DNA from 4 places in the Pseudomonas sp. Pmew2 genome. Region 2 is predicted to be linked to each of the others. Evidence: predicted binding sites of a transcription regulator. Region 2 holds the regulator's gene; each other region holds the start of a gene.

The links. Region 2 encodes FliA, which starts transcription of late flagellar genes. Its sites were predicted from a motif close to CTAAAGTTTNNNNNNNNNNNGCCGNTAA; they were not measured.
Region 1: flgM (flagellar biosynthesis anti-sigma factor FlgM) is a predicted target of FliA. The motif match lies at 1,935-1,962, and genes of this name have one in related genera.
Region 3: AC4ANK_RS09655 (methyl-accepting chemotaxis protein) is a predicted target of FliA. The motif match lies at 1,710-1,737, and genes of this name have one in related genera.
Region 4: AC4ANK_RS22750 (methyl-accepting chemotaxis protein) is a predicted target of FliA. The motif match lies at 2,672-2,699, and genes of this name have one in related genera.

The regions. Positions count from the first base shown of each region.
Region 1 covers NZ_CM176702.1:4,031,917-4,036,376, reverse strand. Annotated here, with positions in the region: gene AC4ANK_RS18455 (MFS transporter) at 1-158, shown strand, start outside; gene AC4ANK_RS18450 (flagellar brake protein) at 236-982, opposite strand; gene AC4ANK_RS18445 (flagella synthesis protein FlgN) at 1,065-1,532, opposite strand; gene flgM (flagellar biosynthesis anti-sigma factor FlgM) at 1,582-1,896, opposite strand; gene flgA (flagellar basal body P-ring formation chaperone FlgA) at 2,057-2,815, opposite strand; gene AC4ANK_RS18430 (chemotaxis protein CheV) at 2,894-3,820, shown strand; gene cheR (protein-glutamate O-methyltransferase CheR) at 3,872-4,460, shown strand, end outside.
Region 2 covers NZ_CM176702.1:2,630,479-2,634,938, forward strand. Annotated here, with positions in the region: gene flhF (flagellar biosynthesis GTPase FlhF) at 1-1,226, shown strand, start outside; gene fleN (flagellar synthesis regulator FleN) at 1,342-2,175, shown strand; gene fliA (RNA polymerase sigma factor FliA) at 2,172-2,912, shown strand; gene AC4ANK_RS11990 (chemotaxis response regulator CheY) at 3,165-3,539, shown strand; gene AC4ANK_RS11995 (protein phosphatase CheZ) at 3,559-4,344, shown strand; gene AC4ANK_RS12000 (chemotaxis protein CheA) at 4,378-4,460, shown strand, end outside.
Region 3 covers NZ_CM176702.1:2,090,001-2,094,460, reverse strand. Annotated here, with positions in the region: partial or broken gene AC4ANK_RS09665 (PAS domain-containing hybrid sensor histidine kinase/response regulator) at 1-743, shown strand, start outside; gene AC4ANK_RS09660 (TetR/AcrR family transcriptional regulator) at 850-1,458, shown strand; gene AC4ANK_RS09655 (methyl-accepting chemotaxis protein) at 1,813-3,444, shown strand; gene AC4ANK_RS09650 (aldo/keto reductase) at 3,548-4,369, shown strand.
Region 4 covers NZ_CM176702.1:4,905,672-4,910,131, reverse strand. Annotated here, with positions in the region: gene AC4ANK_RS22755 (hypothetical protein) at 1-801, opposite strand, end outside; gene AC4ANK_RS22750 (methyl-accepting chemotaxis protein) at 951-2,603, opposite strand; gene AC4ANK_RS22745 (transporter substrate-binding domain-containing protein) at 2,723-3,514, opposite strand; gene AC4ANK_RS22740 (ArsR/SmtB family transcription factor) at 3,660-3,968, shown strand; gene AC4ANK_RS22735 (zinc-dependent alcohol dehydrogenase family protein) at 4,032-4,460, shown strand, end outside.

The DNA of each region.
Region 1 (4,460 bases), 1.4 Mb from region 2:
TGCAGACCACCGTCGAGCCGGAGTCCGAACCTGAGTCTGAAGTGGTGGCCGACGCCGACGCAGAAACCGAGGCACAGGCCGAGCCGGTCGCGGGCACGGAAACAGCCGAAGCTGAAGAGCACGAACGCGAGCGTGAAAGCGAGACCTGGAAGGCTTGAGTGTAGCGGGGGCAGAGCAGGGGATTACGGTGTGATTGCGGCAGGTTGCCGCAATCACCAGCAAGCAGAAGCGGGGATCAGAAGTCGTCGTCTTTGTCGAAGCGGCGAGCTTCACGCTGCAACTGGTAGACGAAACGCTCAACCTGACGCTGCACAAGCCCACTCATGTTGTGGAAGCGCACGCCGGCAAAGGTGGTGTGAAATCTTTCCTCGAAGTGCAAATAACGCAGCTCGACCGGAGCTGTCATTGCTCCGAATGGCAACTTCGCAATAAATCGTTCGTATACCTGGCCCAACTGCATGCGCTCGGACACATCGCCTTCAAAGCGCAGTTTGCAACCGGTTGCAGAGATGTCCAGCAGTTTGCCGGTCAGAGGGGATTTCAAACGGTCTCCACCGATCTCGATGTCGACCAGCTGCGCCAGCTTCAGCGCTGCACGAAATGCGTTGCGCCGCTGGTGGTAAATCACCTCTTCAGGCATCGGCCCGCGGTACAGGCGCTGCCCGTTGGTATCGACAATCTCCATCTGCGATGAGCTTTCCCAGGCGATACGCACGCCGTCGTGAAAACCTTCGACGCGGAAAGACTCGCCATTACTTAAAAAGCGTTCGCCATCGCGGGGGATCATTTCGTCGAGCGCCATGACGTTGCTGTCACGGTCGACTTCAAGCAGGTAGCTCTGAAAGCGTTGGGCACGCTCATGGAAGGTAATGATCAGAGGATCATGACTCTCGAGTAGCAACCGCAGGTTAGCGGCAATTTCCAAAGGTGTGTTGAGGACCTTCGGGGGCTGCGGAGCATCGTCCGCGCTTGAGCCATTCACGTTCTTGAATCTCCAGGCAAAATACTACGGCAACGCAACAACAGGCATTCTGCCACTACGCACGAAACCTTGATACAGGAAGTTACGCCTGACTCAGAGGGCGTGGTTTTGCTCTAAGCGCAGTTGACCCGCGACTGTCATAGAGCGTGGGCGTCTCACCGCCGTTCAGTATGCGAAGCTGATGAGCGGTGCTGATCTGTTGCAGCTGGATCAGACTACCATTCTGCTCGTTCAGCGTCTGGCATTCATTGATCAACGCATTCAGTTCGTCACCGGCCATCAGCAATTGCTCGCCGACATCCGACTGGCTGGCCAGTTGCTGGAGACCACTGCGATTGGCTGGCAGCCCCATGCCCGCAAGCACCTGGCTACGTTTGCGCCCATGTTGATCGAGAAGAATGACCAGCGCCTGTTTCTGCGCCAGTACCTGCTCCATCTCGCCCATGTCGCGGCCGTGAAGAATCAGGGATTCGGCCTGCAGCAGCTCTAGAAGCTGTCGGGCCGAAACCATGTCGTCAGTGATCATCTGCAACAAAGTAGTGTCTTGCATCGCATGCTCTGGTTTTTAAGCGTCCAGAATATCCAGCGCCAGCCTTGGCTTAGCGTTGGGTTTCGAAATTCAACAGCTTGCTGGCGACACGGTTGCTGTCCACTGTGTAACTACCGTCGGCGATGGCCTGTTTGAGCTCGGCAACGCGAGCACTATTGACGGTTGGCAGATCGGTCAGCTTGTCCGTGATTTTCTGCAACTGTTGAGCCTCACTGCTCAAAGAAAAAGTTTCCCCGGTGCTTTTGACACCTGCGGTGGCTGCAGGGGCTGGTGCATCGGTTTTGACGGTGTCTTTACTGGCACTGGTACGTGTTGTACCGGCAACAGACTGTGAATTGTTAAGGCGACTGAAATCTATGACCATGATTGAAAAAACCTCTGGGTGTTTGGACGCTTGCCTTGTTTTCGGCCAACCCCTATCAAACTTTAGGCCGATTGTGAGAAAGCTTCCCAATAGACGCTTTTCACCGTCGGATATTCCCCGCAGTCTAAAAAAACACACCCTGTGCGCCAGCATCAATGCATTACATGGCCACTTCCACCTGCCCTGGGCCGGTGACATTCGCTTTGATCACCCGCTGGGAATTAAGGTTTTTCACCCGTATCTGTTCGTTGAAACCGCCGTCGGACATCGCTTCGCCGGGCATGCGCACCGCCAGCGAACCGCTGCGGGCGATGATGACCACTTGGTCGCCCTTGTGAATCATTTGTGGCTGTTCCAGCGCCACCGGGGTAACGACCTGGTCGATGACCATTTGTCGGACAACCTTTTGACCGACGGCCTGATCAAGAGAGGCCAGAAATCCCTGGCCCAGGCTGCTCACGTCGCGCTCACGCAGCGCAACGTCTTCTTCAGTAACGATGGCGTCGCGTTTCAGCGGGCGCATCACGGTCACGACGTTGCGATACAGCAGCACCTGGGCCGGCACAAATACTGTCCAGGGCGAAGAGCCTTCGCAGCGTACCCGCACCGTAACCCGGCCGACCGGGCGCGGGCTTTCCAGTGTGGCTGTCAAATCCTTGTCACAGGCACCCATCCGTAAACGCGGGTCGAGCTGCTTGACCTGTATGTCATGACGCCCGTCAATCTGGTTGGTTGCCAAATAGTCTTCTACTGTGAACTCAAGAAACCCTTGGGTGACGCCGATAAGCTGTTCAGGCAGTGTGAAATTCTCTGCGCGAGCGAGGCTCACCGTGCCACAAAGGCACAGCAGAGCGATTGCGCACAGAAGCCTGCGGGTTTCTAATGCGAGGTGTCGAGAAATTGTCGTCTTTGCGTTCATGAGGTAATAAATAGCAAAGCCCGTGCCGCTTGTTGATCTGGTGTCTGGGCGGCGGTCATTTTGGTAAGGGGGTTCGGCATGGCAGGTGTAATGGATTCGGTAAACCAGCGAACTCAGCTGGTGGGTCAGAATCGCCTGGAGCTGCTCTTGTTCCGTCTCGACGGCAAGCAGCTCTACGGGATCAACGTCTTTAAGGTAAAAGAAGTACTGCAATGCCCGAAACTCACCATCATGCCCAAGTCGAGCAAGATCGTCCGGGGTGTGGCCAATATTCGTGGCGGCACGATCCCGATCATGGATCTGGCGATGGCGACGGGTTCCACAGGCATGATTTCGCTGGTCAACTCCTTCGTCATCATTACCGAGTACAACACCAAGGTTCAGGGTTTTCTGGTGCATTCTGTAGAACGCATCGTCAACATGAACTGGGAAGAGATTCATCCACCACCCAAAGGTACCGGGCGCGATCATTACCTGACCGCAGTTACCCGGGTTGATAATCAGTTGGTGGAAATTATCGACGTCGAGAAGATTCTTGCCGAAGTCGCACCTATTTCCGAAGAAGTGTCGGTCGGTGTGATCGATGCCGAGGTTCAGCACAAGGCGATTTCGCTGCGTGTGCTGACGGTCGATGACTCGTCGGTGGCCCGCAAGCAGGTCAGCCGCTGCCTGGAAACCGTCGGTGTGGAGGTGGTTGCCCTTAACGATGGCCGTCAAGCGCTGGATTACCTGCGCAAAATGGTCGAAGAGGGTAAAAAACCGGAAGAAGAGTTCCTGATGATGATCTCCGACATTGAAATGCCGGAGATGGATGGCTATACCCTTACAGCTGCGATACGTAATGACCCGCGTATGCAGAAGATGCACATCACCTTGCATACCTCTCTGTCCGGGGTATTCAACCAGGCGATGGTCAAGAAAGTCGGCGCTGATGATTTTCTCGCGAAATTCCGGCCTGATGATCTTGCGGCCAGGGTTGTTGCGCGGATCAAGGCAGCAGAATAACCAGCCGGGGGCGCCGTCCCCGGTGATTCACATGATTTGAGAGGCGGCACCTTGTCTACGGGTAATTTGGATTTTGATCAGTTCCGGGTATTTCTGGAAAAAGCCTGTGGCATCTTGCTTGGGGAAAACAAGCAGTATCTGGTGTCCAGCCGCCTCAACAAACTGATGGAGCAGCAAAGCATCAAGTCGCTTGGCGAGTTGGTTCAGCGCATCCAGACCCAGCCGCGCAGCGGGTTGCGCGAACAGGTTGTCGATGCGATGACCACCAACGAAACCCTGTGGTTTCGCGACACCTATCCGTTCGAAGTGCTGAAGAACAAAGTGCTGCCCGAGCAGATCAAGGCCAGCCCTGGTCAGCGACTGCGCATCTGGTCGGCGGCCTGTTCATCGGGCCAGGAACCGTACTCGCTGTCGATGTCGATTGATGAGTTCGAGCGCGCCAATCAGGGCCAGCTCAAATCGGGCGTGCAGATTGTTGCCACCGATCTGTCTGGCGCAATGCTCAACAACTGCAAGACCGGCGAGTACGACAGTCTGGCTATCGGCCGCGGCTTGTCGCCGGATCGTCTGCAGCGTTTCTTTGATATAAAAAGTCCAGGTCGCTGGGTCGTCAAGACGCCGATCAAGAGCCGTGTGGAGT
Region 2 (4,460 bases):
CCGGTGGCGTAGAGCTGACTGCCGCTCTGGATTACAAGCTGTCCGCCCTGGCACCGCGTGTGCCGAACATGGAGCTCGAAGACGAGCTGCGCAAGACCCAGTCGCGCATCGTCTCTGCTCAGGCCGAATTGAACAACCGCAGCGACAGTGACGCGTCGATCAATCTTCAGCTGTTTTCCGGCAAACCGGTCAGCGCTGTCGATACGCACATCGAGCCGACGCTCGAAGAGCCGCCACGACCATTCGCGTACACGCCGCCTGCGCCCGCAGAGCCTGCTGTCGGCCAGCGCGCCTATGATTCGATGCGCTCCGAATTGAACGGCTTGCGCGAGCTGCTGGAAGTCCAGCTTGGCTCCCTGGCCTGGAACCAGCTGCAGGGCAGTCGTCCGCAGCAGGCCAATCTGTGGCGCCGCCTGCAACGTGTCGGTTTGTCCGGCCCGCTGTCGCGCGATCTGCTGTCGATGATCCCGGAGATTGACGAGCCTCGTCAGGCCTGGCGCATGTTGCTGGCCCATTTGGCGCGCATGATTGCCGTGCCGGACATCGAGCCGCTAGAAGAGGGTGGAGTCATTGCCATGGTCGGGCCTGCCGGCATGGGCAAGACCACCACGCTGGCCAAGCTGGCGGCACGTTACGTGTTGAAGTACGGTCCGCAGAATATCGCTCTGGTCAGCATGGACAGTTTCCGCATCGGCGCACAGGAGCAGCTCAAGACCCTTGGGCGCATCCTCAACGTGCCGGTTACCCATGTCGATCCTGGCCAGTCGCTGGTCCAGGCGCTGGAGCCGCTGCTGCGCAAGCGCGTGGTGTTGATCGATACCGCCGGGCTGCAAGCCAGCGATCCCGCGCTGCGCATGCAACTGGAAAGTCTGGCAGGGCGTGGCATCAAGTCGCGTAACTACCTGGTACTGGCGACCACCAGCCAGAAGCAGGTGCTGACCGCTGCTTATCACAGTTACAAGCGTTGTGGCCTGGCCGGATGCATTCTGACCAAGCTTGATGAAACAGCCAGCCTTGGCGAAGTCCTGAGCCTGGCGATCAGTCATGAATTACCTGTGGCCTACCTCACGGACGGACCCCGTATTCCTGACGACCTGCACACCCCGCGTCGTCATCAACTGGTGAGCCGTGCGGTGAGTGTGCAGATGCAGGATGAGCCGAGCGAGGAAGCGATGGCTGATATGTTTGCTGACCTCTATCACACCCCTGGCAAGAGAGTGGGTTAAGTGATGGATATTATTGGAATGTCCCTGCGTCAACGGTCTGCCATGCGGTGTTCATTTGCGAACGTGCAGCCCTCGATGTGGTTTCGGTCTACGCAAGACAAGGTAAAGAAATAACATGGGCAGCATGCATCCCGTACAGGTTATCGCGGTGACCGGTGGCAAAGGTGGCGTCGGTAAGACTAACGTGTCAGTGAATCTTTCACTGGCCCTTGCCGAGCTTGGCCGTCGTGTCATGCTGCTGGACGCCGATCTGGGTCTGGCCAATGTCGACGTTCTGCTTGGGCTGACGCCTAAACGTACACTTGCCGATGTGATAGAGGGCCGTTGCGAGTTGCGCGACGTTCTGTTGCAGGGGCCGGGTGGGGTGCGTATCGTGCCTGCCGCCTCTGGCACCCAGAGCATGGTGCATCTGTCCCCGGCCCAGCATGCGGGTCTGATCCAGGCGTTCAGCGAGATTGGCGACAACCTTGATGTGCTGGTGATTGACACGGCTGCCGGTATCGGCGAATCGGTGGTCAGCTTCGTGCGCGCCGCTCAGGAAGTGTTGCTGGTGGTGTGCGACGAGCCCACGTCGATCACCGATGCCTACGCCCTGATCAAACTGCTCAACCGCGACTACGGCATGAACCGCTTCCGTGTGCTGGCCAACATGGCGCAGAGCCCGCAGGAAGGGCGCAACCTGTTCGCCAAACTCACCAAAGTGACGGACCGTTTTCTTGATGTCGCGCTGCAGTATGTAGGTGCCGTGCCGTACGACGAGTGCGTGCGCAAGGCCGTACAGAAACAGCGCGCCGTCTACGAAGCATTCCCGCGATCCAAATGTGCGCTGGCGTTCAAGGCCATTGCCCAGAAGGTTGATACCTGGCCGCTGCCAGCCAACCCGCGGGGTCATCTCGAGTTCTTCGTTGAGCGACTCGTTCACCAGACCAGTGCAGGGCCTGTGCAATGACTGCGAGCGGCTACCAGATGTACAGCAAGGCTTCCCGTAATTCGCAATACGAGTTGATCGAGCGTTATGCGCCATTGGTCAAGCGTATCGCTTATCATCTGCTGGCGCGCTTGCCGGCCAGCGTGCAGGTCGAGGATCTGATCCAGGCTGGCATGATCGGTCTGCTTGAAGTCTCCACCAAATATGATTCAACCAAAGGTGCGAGTTTCGAGACCTACGCCGGCATTCGCATTCGTGGTGCGATGCTGGATGAAGTGCGCAAGGGCGACTGGGCACCACGCTCAGTGCACCGCAATACCCGAATGGTCAGTGACGCAATTCGTGCAATTGAAGCTAAAACCGGCCGTGACGCTAAAGATCACGAGGTTGCGGCCGAACTCCAGTTGAGTCTTGATGATTATTACGGGATTTTGAATGACACCTTGGGCAGCCGCCTCTTCAGTTTCGACGACCTGCTTCAGGACGGCGATCACGAAGGGCTGCATGAGGATGGCGCAAGCGGTTCGCTTGAGCCGTCGCGCGACCTGGAAGACGAGCGCTTCCAGGCAGCGTTGGCCGATGCAATTGCCAATTTGCCAGAGCGTGAGCGTCTGGTGTTGGCGCTGTACTACGACGAAGAGCTGAACCTCAAGGAAATCGGAGAGGTTCTTGGGGTCAGCGAATCTCGGGTCAGTCAGTTACACAGCCAGTGCGCAGCTCGTTTGCGGGGGCGTTTGGGGGAGTGGCGAGCGCGTTGACGGCAGTGCGCGACGTTTGTCGTGCGTTGTCTGCATGCCGGCTGTGCAAAGCGTTACGTGGTAGCAGGATAGACGAGGCAAGGGCCTGTCGGGCAATGTCTCGATGGGCTTTAGTCGCAGTCTTGACTGTCGTTGTGCCAAGCCCGTCGTCGTTTCGTATAGCTGGGGGTGTGCTGTGCCAGTATTGAGTGAACAGCGTGTTCAGGTGCTGAACGCGTTAAAGACTGCTTGGAGGTCGAATTGGACAAGAACATGAAAATCCTCATCGTTGATGACTTCTCAACGATGCGGCGGATCATCAAGAATCTGTTGCGTGATCTGGGATTTACCAACACATCTGAAGCGGATGACGGTCTGACCGCATTGCCGATGCTGCAGAGCGGTGCCTTTGACTTTCTGGTGACGGACTGGAACATGCCTGGCATGACCGGTATCGACTTGTTGCGTCAGGTCCGTGCGGACGAGCGTCTCAAGAGCCTTCCTGTACTGATGGTTACTGCCGAAGCGAAGCGTGAGCAGATCATTGAAGCTGCCCAGGCCGGGGTGAACGGTTATGTAGTCAAGCCATTCACGGCTCAAGCGCTTAAAGAGAAGATCGAAAAGATCTTTGAACGCGTCAATAGCTGATGCATGCCGCGAGGGCGCTATGGATAACAATGATTCGATGGCCGACTTTGAGTCGACCTTAAAGAGACACGCGCAGGAACTCGTCACCAGCCTTGAAAAGGGCCGCTTCGGTGACGCTGTGCAGCTGATCCATGAACTCAACCAGACACGCGACCGCGGCCTTTATCAGGAAGTGGGCAAGCTGACTCGTGAGCTGCACAGTGCAATCGTCAACTTTCATATTGATCCGCACATGCCTCAAGCCGAGGAAGTGTCGCAGATCACCGACGCGACCGAACGCCTGTCGTATGTGGTGAGGCTGACCGAGAATGCGGCCAACCGCACTATGGACCTGGTCGAGGAAAGCACACCGCTCATGAGCGGTCTGAGCTCCGATGCCAAGGCATTGAGTGACGACTGGGGGCGTTTCATGCGCCGCGAAATCGGTGCTGAAGAATTCCGTGAGCTGGCCAAGCGGGTCGATGGTTTTCTGACGCGCACCGAGCAGGAGGCAGATAGGGTTTCCGGGCATCTCAACGATATTTTGCTTGCCCAGGATTACCAGGACCTTACGGGGCAGGTTATCAAGCGCGTGACGCAATTGGTTACGGAAGTCGAGAGCAATCTGCTCAAACTGGTGCTCATGGCCAGCCATGTCGATCGCTTCGCAGGCATCGAACATGACGAAGAATCCATCCTTGCTGAAAAAGATCCTAAAAAACATCTCGCCAAGGGTGAAGGTCCGCAGATTCATGCCGATAAACGTGAAGACGTCGTATCCGGACAGGATGATGTAGACGATCTGCTATCGAGCCTCGGCTTCTAAGATCTGTTGACGGTTAATTTTAGGGAGCACCCCATGAGCTTCGGCGCCGATGAAGAAATCCTTCAGGATTTTCTGGTAGAGGCCGGCGAAATTCTGGAGCAGTTGTCAGAGCAATT
Region 3 (4,460 bases), 540 kb from region 2:
ACGCCCGCGACGCGATGCCGGACGGCGGGCGCATCACGATCGAGGCCGACAACCAATGGATAGAAGGTGATGTGGCGCGGATGCACGATATGCCTGAGGGTCACTATCTGTCGCTGTGCGTGACCGACACAGGCATGACGCCCGATGTCATCGCCAAGGCATTCGACCCCTTCTTCACCACCAAGCCCATTGGTCAGGGCACCGGTCTTGGTCTGTCGATGATTTACGGGTTCGCCAATCAGTCCGGCGGTCGGGTGCGCATTCAGTCGCAGGTGGGCAAGGGAACCTCGATATCCCTGTATCTGCCACGTTACGACGGTACAGCGACCAGAGACGAGAGCGATGTGCACCAGGCGCCGTTCGAGTTTACCCAGTCTGGAGAGACCATTCTGATCGTGGACGACGAACCGACGGTACGCATGCTGCTCACCGACGCGCTCGGGGATCTGGGTTATACCCTGATCGAGGCGGCCGACAGCCTGGCCTGCCTCAAACTGCTGCGCTCGGACGTGCATATCGATCTGCTCATCACCGACGTGGGCTTGCCCGGTGGCATGAACGGGCGACAGATGGCCGACGCGGGACGCGAAGTACGTCCGCATCTGAAAACCCTGTTCATCACCGGTTATGCAGAAAACGCTGCCATTGGTGACGAGCAGCTCGGGCCAGGCATGCGGGTACTGACCAAGCCGTTTGCGATTGATGCTCTGGCTGCCCGAGTCCAGGAATTGATGAGCGCCTGATGCAACCGGCTCGTTGCGATCCTGCTTCGGGCCTTCGACATTGAGCGCTGCGCGAACCCGGTGCTAACATGCGCGACCGCCATGCAGGCAAGGGAATAACCGGGTCATGAGCAGTATCCGCGAGCGCAACAAAGAACTCATCCTGCGCGCTGCCAGCGAAGAATTCGCCGACAAGGGCTTCGCCGCCAGCAAGACCAGCGATATCGCGGCCAAGGCCGGTGTCCCCAAGCCCAACGTCTATTACTACTTCAAATCCAAGGACAACCTCTATCGCGAGGTGCTGGAAAGCATCATCGAGCCCATCCTGCAAGCTTCGACGCCGTTCAATCCTCAAGGTGTACCGGCCGACGTACTGAGCAGCTACATCCGTTCGAAGATCCAGATTTCCCGTGACCTGCCCTTTGCCTCAAAAGTGTTCGCCAGCGAGATCATGCACGGCGCCCCGCACCTTACGTCAGAGCAGATCGAACAGCTCAATGGGCAGGCGCGGCACAATATCGAATGCATTCAAGCCTGGATCGACAGCGGGCAGATCGCCCCGCTCGATCCCCATCACCTGATGTTCACCATCTGGGCCGCGACCCAGACCTACGCAGATTTCGACTGGCAGATCGCAACCGTTACCGGCAAGGCGAAACTGGAGGACGCTGATTACGAGGCCGCGACCCGGACCATTCTCAGGCTGGTGCTCAAGGGTTGCGAGCCGGACCGCTGAACCCCACCCCGCTTTGCTGCAGACGCAAAAAACCCGCCGAAGCGGGTGGTTTTGCAACATGACCATTCCGACATCCTGTCAGTAGCCTCCTGGCAATGGTCGATCTTCCCTGATCGCTGCGGCGTTCCTTCGCTGCAGCTGTTGAATTGGATCCTACATTCACTGAGGGTCCGTCGATAGAGCCAATCGCGTCTGTTGCTGTAAGCCTTTCGCTATACCGATGTAGGTCTGTAAAAAAATGTGACTGTTATCTCATGTTTGGTCATGATGCGCCGAGAAGCTTAAAGGCTCTGCATCGCGCGTTGCGCGGCTCGGTTTCCATAAAAAGAAAAAATAATGCACGGGATGATAATCATGAGTATGCGCAGTTTTTCCATCAGCCGCCGTCTGTGGCTGATCCTTGTGGTTTCAGTGCTGATGCTTTTTGTTTTGTCGGCGACCCTGCTCAGACAGATCCATAACGATCTGTATCAGGCCAAGGCCGAAAAAACCATGCATGTGGTCCAGACCGCCAGCGGCATACTCACCTACTACCAAGGGCTTGAAGCCGCGGGCAGCATGACGCGCGAAGCCGCGCAACAACAGGCCCTGAAAGAGATAAAGGGCTTGCGTTACAGCCAGAGCGACTACTTCTGGATCAACGACCTGCGCCCGGTGATGATCATGCACCCCACCAACCCCAAACTTGAAGGCCAGGACATATCGACCATCAAGGACCCGGACGGCTTTGCGGTGTTCAACGAAATGGTCACGCTGGTCAAAGCCCAGGGTGCCGGGATGGTGAATTACCGCTGGCCCAAGCCCGGCGCCAGCGAGCCGGTGAAAAAAACTTCTTACGTGCAGCTTTTTCAGCCCTGGGGCTGGATTCTGGGGTCGGGCGTATACGTCGATGACGTAGCGGCAGAGTTCAAGGCACAGCTATGGAACGCCGGCATCTTCATCGCAGGCATCGTGCTGGTCATGGTCCTGCTACTGGTCATGATTGTGCGCAGTATCGTGCGACCGCTGAGAGCGGCGGTCGGTGCAATGGCCAGCATCGCCAGTGGCGAAAGTGACCTGACCCGTACGCTGGAAACCCACGGCAAGGATGAAATCACCGAGCTGGGCGTTCACTTCAACGCCTTTGTCGCCAAGCTGCGCAATGTCGTCGGCCAGTTGCAGAATTCGGCAGTAGCGCTGGGCCAGGCCTCAACGGATCTGGGCAGCAATGCCGGGCAGGCGCAGAAACGCAGCGAGCAGCAGTCCCAACAAATGGACCTGGTTGCCACCGCGATCAACGAAGTGACCTATGGCGTACAAGACGTGGCCAAGAACGCCGAGCAGGCCGCCAACGAAATGCGTGATGCCGAGTCACAGGCGCAGCAGGGTCAGGTCAACATCGATAACAGCCTGCGCCAGATCGAACACCTGTCCACCACCATCGGCCAAGCCGTTGAAGTGATGCAGAGTCTGGCCAGCGAGAGCACGCAGATCGGCAGCGTACTGGAAGTCATCAGTTCGATTGCCGAGCAGACCAACCTGCTGGCGCTGAACGCCGCCATCGAAGCGGCACGCGCAGGTGAACAGGGTCGTGGCTTTGCCGTAGTGGCTGACGAAGTACGTCTGCTGGCCCAGCGCACCCAGAAGTCGACTGCAGAAATCCAGGCCATGATCGAACGCCTGCAAAAGCATTCCGACGCGGCGGTCAAGGTAATCGGCGACAGCAGCCGTTCCTCGCAACTGACTATCGAGCAGGCCAACCAGGCAGGCCAGAGCCTGACGTCCATCAGTCAGGCGCTACGCAACCTCAATAGCCTGAACACCTCCATTGCCAGCGCTACTCTGCAACAGACGCATGTGGTGGACGACATCAACCAGAACGTGACCCAGGCCGCGCAACTGTCCCAAAGCACTGCACTCGCCGCTGAACAATCGACTTCGGCCAGCCTGCACCTGCGCGACTTGAGTGAAGAACTGAACGGGCTGCTGAAACAGTTCCGGGTTTAAATCTGCATTGCGATGGGGTGCACGGAACCTAGTGCGCCTCTTGTTGCCTGACACCTGCTTAATCAACCGCTCATTTAGATGCTTATTTATTGCAGGGGGTCACATGCGCACACTGGAATTGGCAGGCAGAACTGTACCAGTGCTGGGTCAGGGCACCTGGCACATGGGTGAAAAAGGGCACCTGCGCTCGGCAGAAATTGCTGGCCTTTGCATGGGTATCGAACAGGGCCTGACCCTGATCGACACCGCCGAGATGTACGCCGACGGCGCTGCCGAAGAGATCGTCGGGCAAGCCATCGCCGGGCAACGCGACAAGGTATTCGTGGTCAGCAAGGTCTACCCGCACAATGCCAGCCGCAGCGGTATCCCGGCCGCGTGCGAAGCAAGCCTGCGAAGGATGAACACCGACTACATCGACCTTTATCTGTTGCACTGGCCGGGCCAGTACCCACTGACAGAAACCGTCGAAGCCTTCGAACGCTTGCAGGAAGCGGGTAAAATCGGCGCCTGGGGTGTTTCCAACTTTGATGTCCCGGACATGATCGAACTGAACAACCCGCGTTGCGCGACCAATCAGGTGCTGTACAACCCGGAACAACGCGGCATCGAGTTCGACCTCATGCTGTGGAGCGCTGATCGCCACTTGCCACTGATGGCGTATTGCCCGATTGGCCAGGCAGGCGATCTGCTCTATCACCCTGCCCTGCACGAAATCGCCAAACGCCATGACGCAACACCGGCGCAGATTTCCCTGGCGTGGGTGCTGCGTCAGGACAACATGATCGCCATTCCCAAGGCGACCAACCCCGAGCATATCCGTCTGAATATCGCTGCCGAGCAGAGTCGCCTCACCGAGCGCGACCTGGCCGACATTGATCTGGCCTGGCCAGCGCCGACTCGCAAAGTACCGCTGGCAATGGTCTGACCGGTGTCGATGCAGTAGCAGCTGTCGATTGACTGAACGGCCGCCAATGCGGCCGTCTCTTCATGTGACAGATGACACACCCGGCAACAAG
Region 4 (4,460 bases), 2.3 Mb from region 2:
TGAACGGTAGGCCTGCATTTGCGCGGGCGATACGTAAAGCGTTACCAGTTTGCCGTCGATACGGTCAAAAAACCTGAACTTGAACCCCAGCCCGTAACGTTGCTCAATCAACCCTCCACCAAATAGCACACGGCCGTTGTAACCCGTTTGCGCGTACTTGATATGGCGGAAATACCCGCGTAGCGACACTTCGCCCTGACCGGGAATTCTCAGTTTCAACAGCTTGAAATCGTCCAGTGACAACTCGGCCTTGGCCTGTCGATAGCTGTCTACCAGGCGCTCCAGGTTGTTGGTGCGGGTTTCGCTGTAGCGGGCGGCCTTGGGTGATGCGGGTTCGGTCAAAGGCTGGCTGACGATGGGCTGCAGATTGCCTGCACCGGCTTTTTCTTCCCCGGACTTCTCTTTGACCGGTGCTTTGAGCGTCGGGTCGAATATGTCGATGTAGTCATCCAGCTTGCGCTTGGCCTGGCGCACACGCGTCTGAGCATCTGTTTCTTCGACACGAACGTCCGGCTTTTCGTCTGCGCTCTCATCCACCCACTCACACTCCGGATGGTGATCGTAGTGCGGGTTGGCGCGGAAGTGCGCAGCAACGAAGGTTGGGTTGTCCTGTGGTTTCACGTCATAGCGAACCCCGGTCACCTTTGCCCCCATTGCCCTGCAAGCCTCATTCGAGCAGAGAAACTCGAAGCGTTTGCGTGGCGGCTCCTGAGAGAAGTATTCGCGTCGGGCAGCCGCGATTGACAGCTCTTGCTGCAACTCGACACAGAATGCGCGTGTGATAGGTTTGCCGGGCTTCATGCGTGTAGTCCTTGTTCGTCCAGAACACCACGCTATTTCAGGCGCAACGGGCTTGCAACAGAATATGTACGCAGACGCGGATATAGGACGGCTAGGTCCGGAATTTGCGCACTCTGCGCGCTGTAGCAGCGCACAGAGTGTGCCTCGCATCAGGACAGACGGAAGCGCCCGACGATATTGTTCAGGTCCAGAGCCAGCGTCGACAATTCACGGCTCGCGCTGCTGGTCTGCTGTGCACCTGATGAAGATTGCGCAGACAGGTCACGAATGTTCACCAGATTGCGGTCCACTTCCCGCGCAACGTGTGCCTGTTGTTGTGCGGCGCTGGCGATGACCAGATTGAGGTCGTTGATTTCACTGACTGCTGTACTGATGACGCTCAGAGAATCATTGGCACCCTCGGCGATACTGAGCGTGTCGCTGGCCAGTTCCGTGTTGCTGCGCATGGAGCTCACCGCCCGATCAGTGCCGTTCTGAATATTGCTGACCAGGCGCTCGATTTCGCTGGTTGATTGCTGAGTGCGGTGCGCCAAGGCACGCACTTCATCCGCCACCACAGCAAATCCGCGTCCGGCTTCACCCGCTCGCGCTGCCTCAATAGCAGCGTTGAGGGCCAGCAGGTTGGTTTGCTCGGCGAGACCACGGATCACATCCAGAACCTTGCCGATGTCGCGCGACTGATCAGCCAGCTCGCCAATTAGCACGGCTGTTTTCTGTACGTCGGTGCTCATGGTATTGATTGCGCTGACGGTCTTCTTAACCAGCCCCAGACCTGCTTGTGCTGCGCTGGTCGCGTTGCTTGAAGAGCGTGCGGTGTGTTCGGCATTACGCGCCACTTCTTCTACCGCACTGGTCATTTCATTGACGGCAGTCGCGGCCTGGTCAATCTCGTTGTTCTGTCGCTGGATGCCCTGAACCCCGTCTTCAGTGATGGCGGTCATCTCTTCAGCAGCGGCAGCCAGCTGGGTCGCTGAGTTTGAAATCTGTTGCAGGGTGTCCCGCAGTTGAGTCTGCATGGCAACCACGGCAGCGGCGACGCTGGTGTTGTCATTGGCATTGACCTTGATAGTACTGCTCAGATCGCCTCTGGCGATGGTGCGGGTAATGGTGGCCACCGTATCCGGTTCGCCACCTATGGCTGCCAGAATGCTGCGTATGGTCAGTAGTGTCACCACGACACCCAGCACCGCAATCAAAAGTGTGGCGGTGATGGACAGGTTGTTGGTCCGGGTAGCACTTGCTTCCTGAGCATCAAAGCGCTCGCCTGCCTTCTGTTTGCCTTGCTCGCGCAGGGTTTGCAGGGTTTTGAAGACCTGCTCGGCGAAGGGTTTGACCTCGGTGCGATTGATGTTGGTGGCGGCGGCGATATCACCCGTCTGGATAACGCTCGTCTGGTGCCGCATACCATCACGCAACTTAGTGTAGTCGCGCTGCAACTGCTGGGTCAGCGTGACATCCAGCGTTTCAGCGGTGTTCTTGCCGAGCAGAACGGTCAGCTCATCAAGCTTGGCAAAAGCGGCCTCGTTCTCGTTTTTCCAGCCCGCAGTCTGCTCCGGATTGCCGATGGCGATCATGCGCAGGATATTGATGTCCACACGGGTCAGTGCACCGTCGATATTGTTCACGGCCTCGGTGGCCAGAAAATCCCGGTTGTACAAAGCGTCGACATTCTCAGTGGATGTCTTGAGTGTATGGATCATGAAAAACGACAAAGCGATAAACGCAACGATGATGGCGAAGGTCGAGGCCATCAATCGTTGTTTTATATTGAAACCGCCATGAGGCGCTTGAGTTCGGGACATGAAAGTTCCTCTTTAGGGTTTGTTCGCCTGCTGAATCGGGACCTTGCGAATGCATCGCTGGCCATCAACTATCGGCGTCTCGAACTCAAGCTTTAGGTATGGTGGCTAAATGATACTTTTTACAGTTGCGTAGGCACTGCCAGCCATTCCCCGAGCGCCTGCTGATACTCGCCAGTGGCCTTGCTCAAATGCAGCCATTGGTCAACGTAGCTTTTCCAGGTCACATCATCGCGGGGCAACAGGTAGGCCTTTTCGCCGTATTGCATGTACGCGGTCGGGTTGACCGCACACAAGCCAGGCATACGTTTCTGCTGATAAAGCGCTTCGGAGGCATCGGTGATCATCACGTCAGCCTTCTTGTCCAGCAGTTCCTGGAAGATGGTCTTGTTGTCGTGAAATGCCAGAGACGCCTTCGGCAGATGAGCGCGCGCGAAGGCTTCATTGGTGCCGCCAGCAGGTTCTATCAAGCGCACCGAGGGCTGATTGATCTGCTCGACCGTCTCGTACATGGCCTTGTCTTCACAGCGCACCAGGGGAATCTTGCCATCGACATCAAGCGTATTGCTGAAGAAGGCTTTCTTCTGGCGTTCCAGGCTGACCGAGATGCCGCCCATGCCTATGTCGCATTTGCCGGCAACCATGTCCGGCATCAGGTTTTTCCAGGTGGTAGGCACCCACCGCACGTTAACTCCCAGGCTCTTGGCCAGCGAGCGTGCCATGGTGATATCGATGCCTTCGTATTCACCGTCTTCGCGCAGCAGGGTATAGGGCTTGTAATCGCCAGTCGTGCAGACTGCCAACTGGCCGGCTTGCAGAACCTTGTCCAGATGCGAGGTGGATTCCTGAGCCTGAGCCATGCCTGTCATGCCCAGCAGCAGGGCGGTGAATGCGCTGTATTTAAGGTTCATCATGAGTCTGAGTGCTCTCAGCCGTGCAGTCGGTTTTGTTGGAGTCGACAGATTGCTTCATTTGTCAGGCCGATGTGAAGCTGTAATGAAATAGGCGTTCAGATGTACGGGCATAAATCAGGGGTTGAACATTTCGTAAAAAAGCGTAATGTTGTGCCCCATGATTCTTGAGCAAATCAAAGCGGTCGGCAATGACACTCGCATGTTGATCATGGAGTGGCTGAAAAACCCGCAAGCCCATTTCCCTCCACAGGACCACGGTGATCCGGCGATAGGCGTGTGCGTCTCGCACATTCAGGCCAAGGCCAGTCTGTCGGCTTCCACCGCGTCTGCGCACCTGGCGATTCTGCAACGCGCCGGGCTGGTTCAGGCAACAAGGATCGGCAAATGGACTTATTTTCGCCGCGACGAGCTAGCCATCGACCGGTTTGCCGATCGGCTCAAGAAAGAACTATGACCCTTTAGCGTTACTTACACATTTCGTCATTTTGCGTAATGTTGAATTGATAGGAGATTGACCATGAGCAATACAACCATCTACGTGCAGGCTGGCGGCGGCTACGATCAGGTCAGTGTTGGCGAAAGCGAAGTACTGGCACCGAAAGCCGGTGAGATCACTGTGCGTCTGCACGCAAATTCGCTCAACTATCACGACTTCGCAGTCGTCACCGGCATGTGGGCACCGACTGAAAAACGCATTCCCATGGCCGATGGCGCAGGCGTGGTAACCGCAGTAGGCGAGGGCGTCAGCGAGTTCGCTGTCGGCGACTCTGTCGTCAGCACGTTCTTCCCTGAGTGGATCAGCGGCGAGCCGCTGGTTGAAGGTTTCGTCACTGTGCCGGGCGACGGCGTTGACGGTTATGCCCGCGAGCAAGTGACTGCCCGTGCCACCTCATTCACCCACGCGCCACTGGGTTATACTCATGCCGAAGCGTCCACGCTGACCACC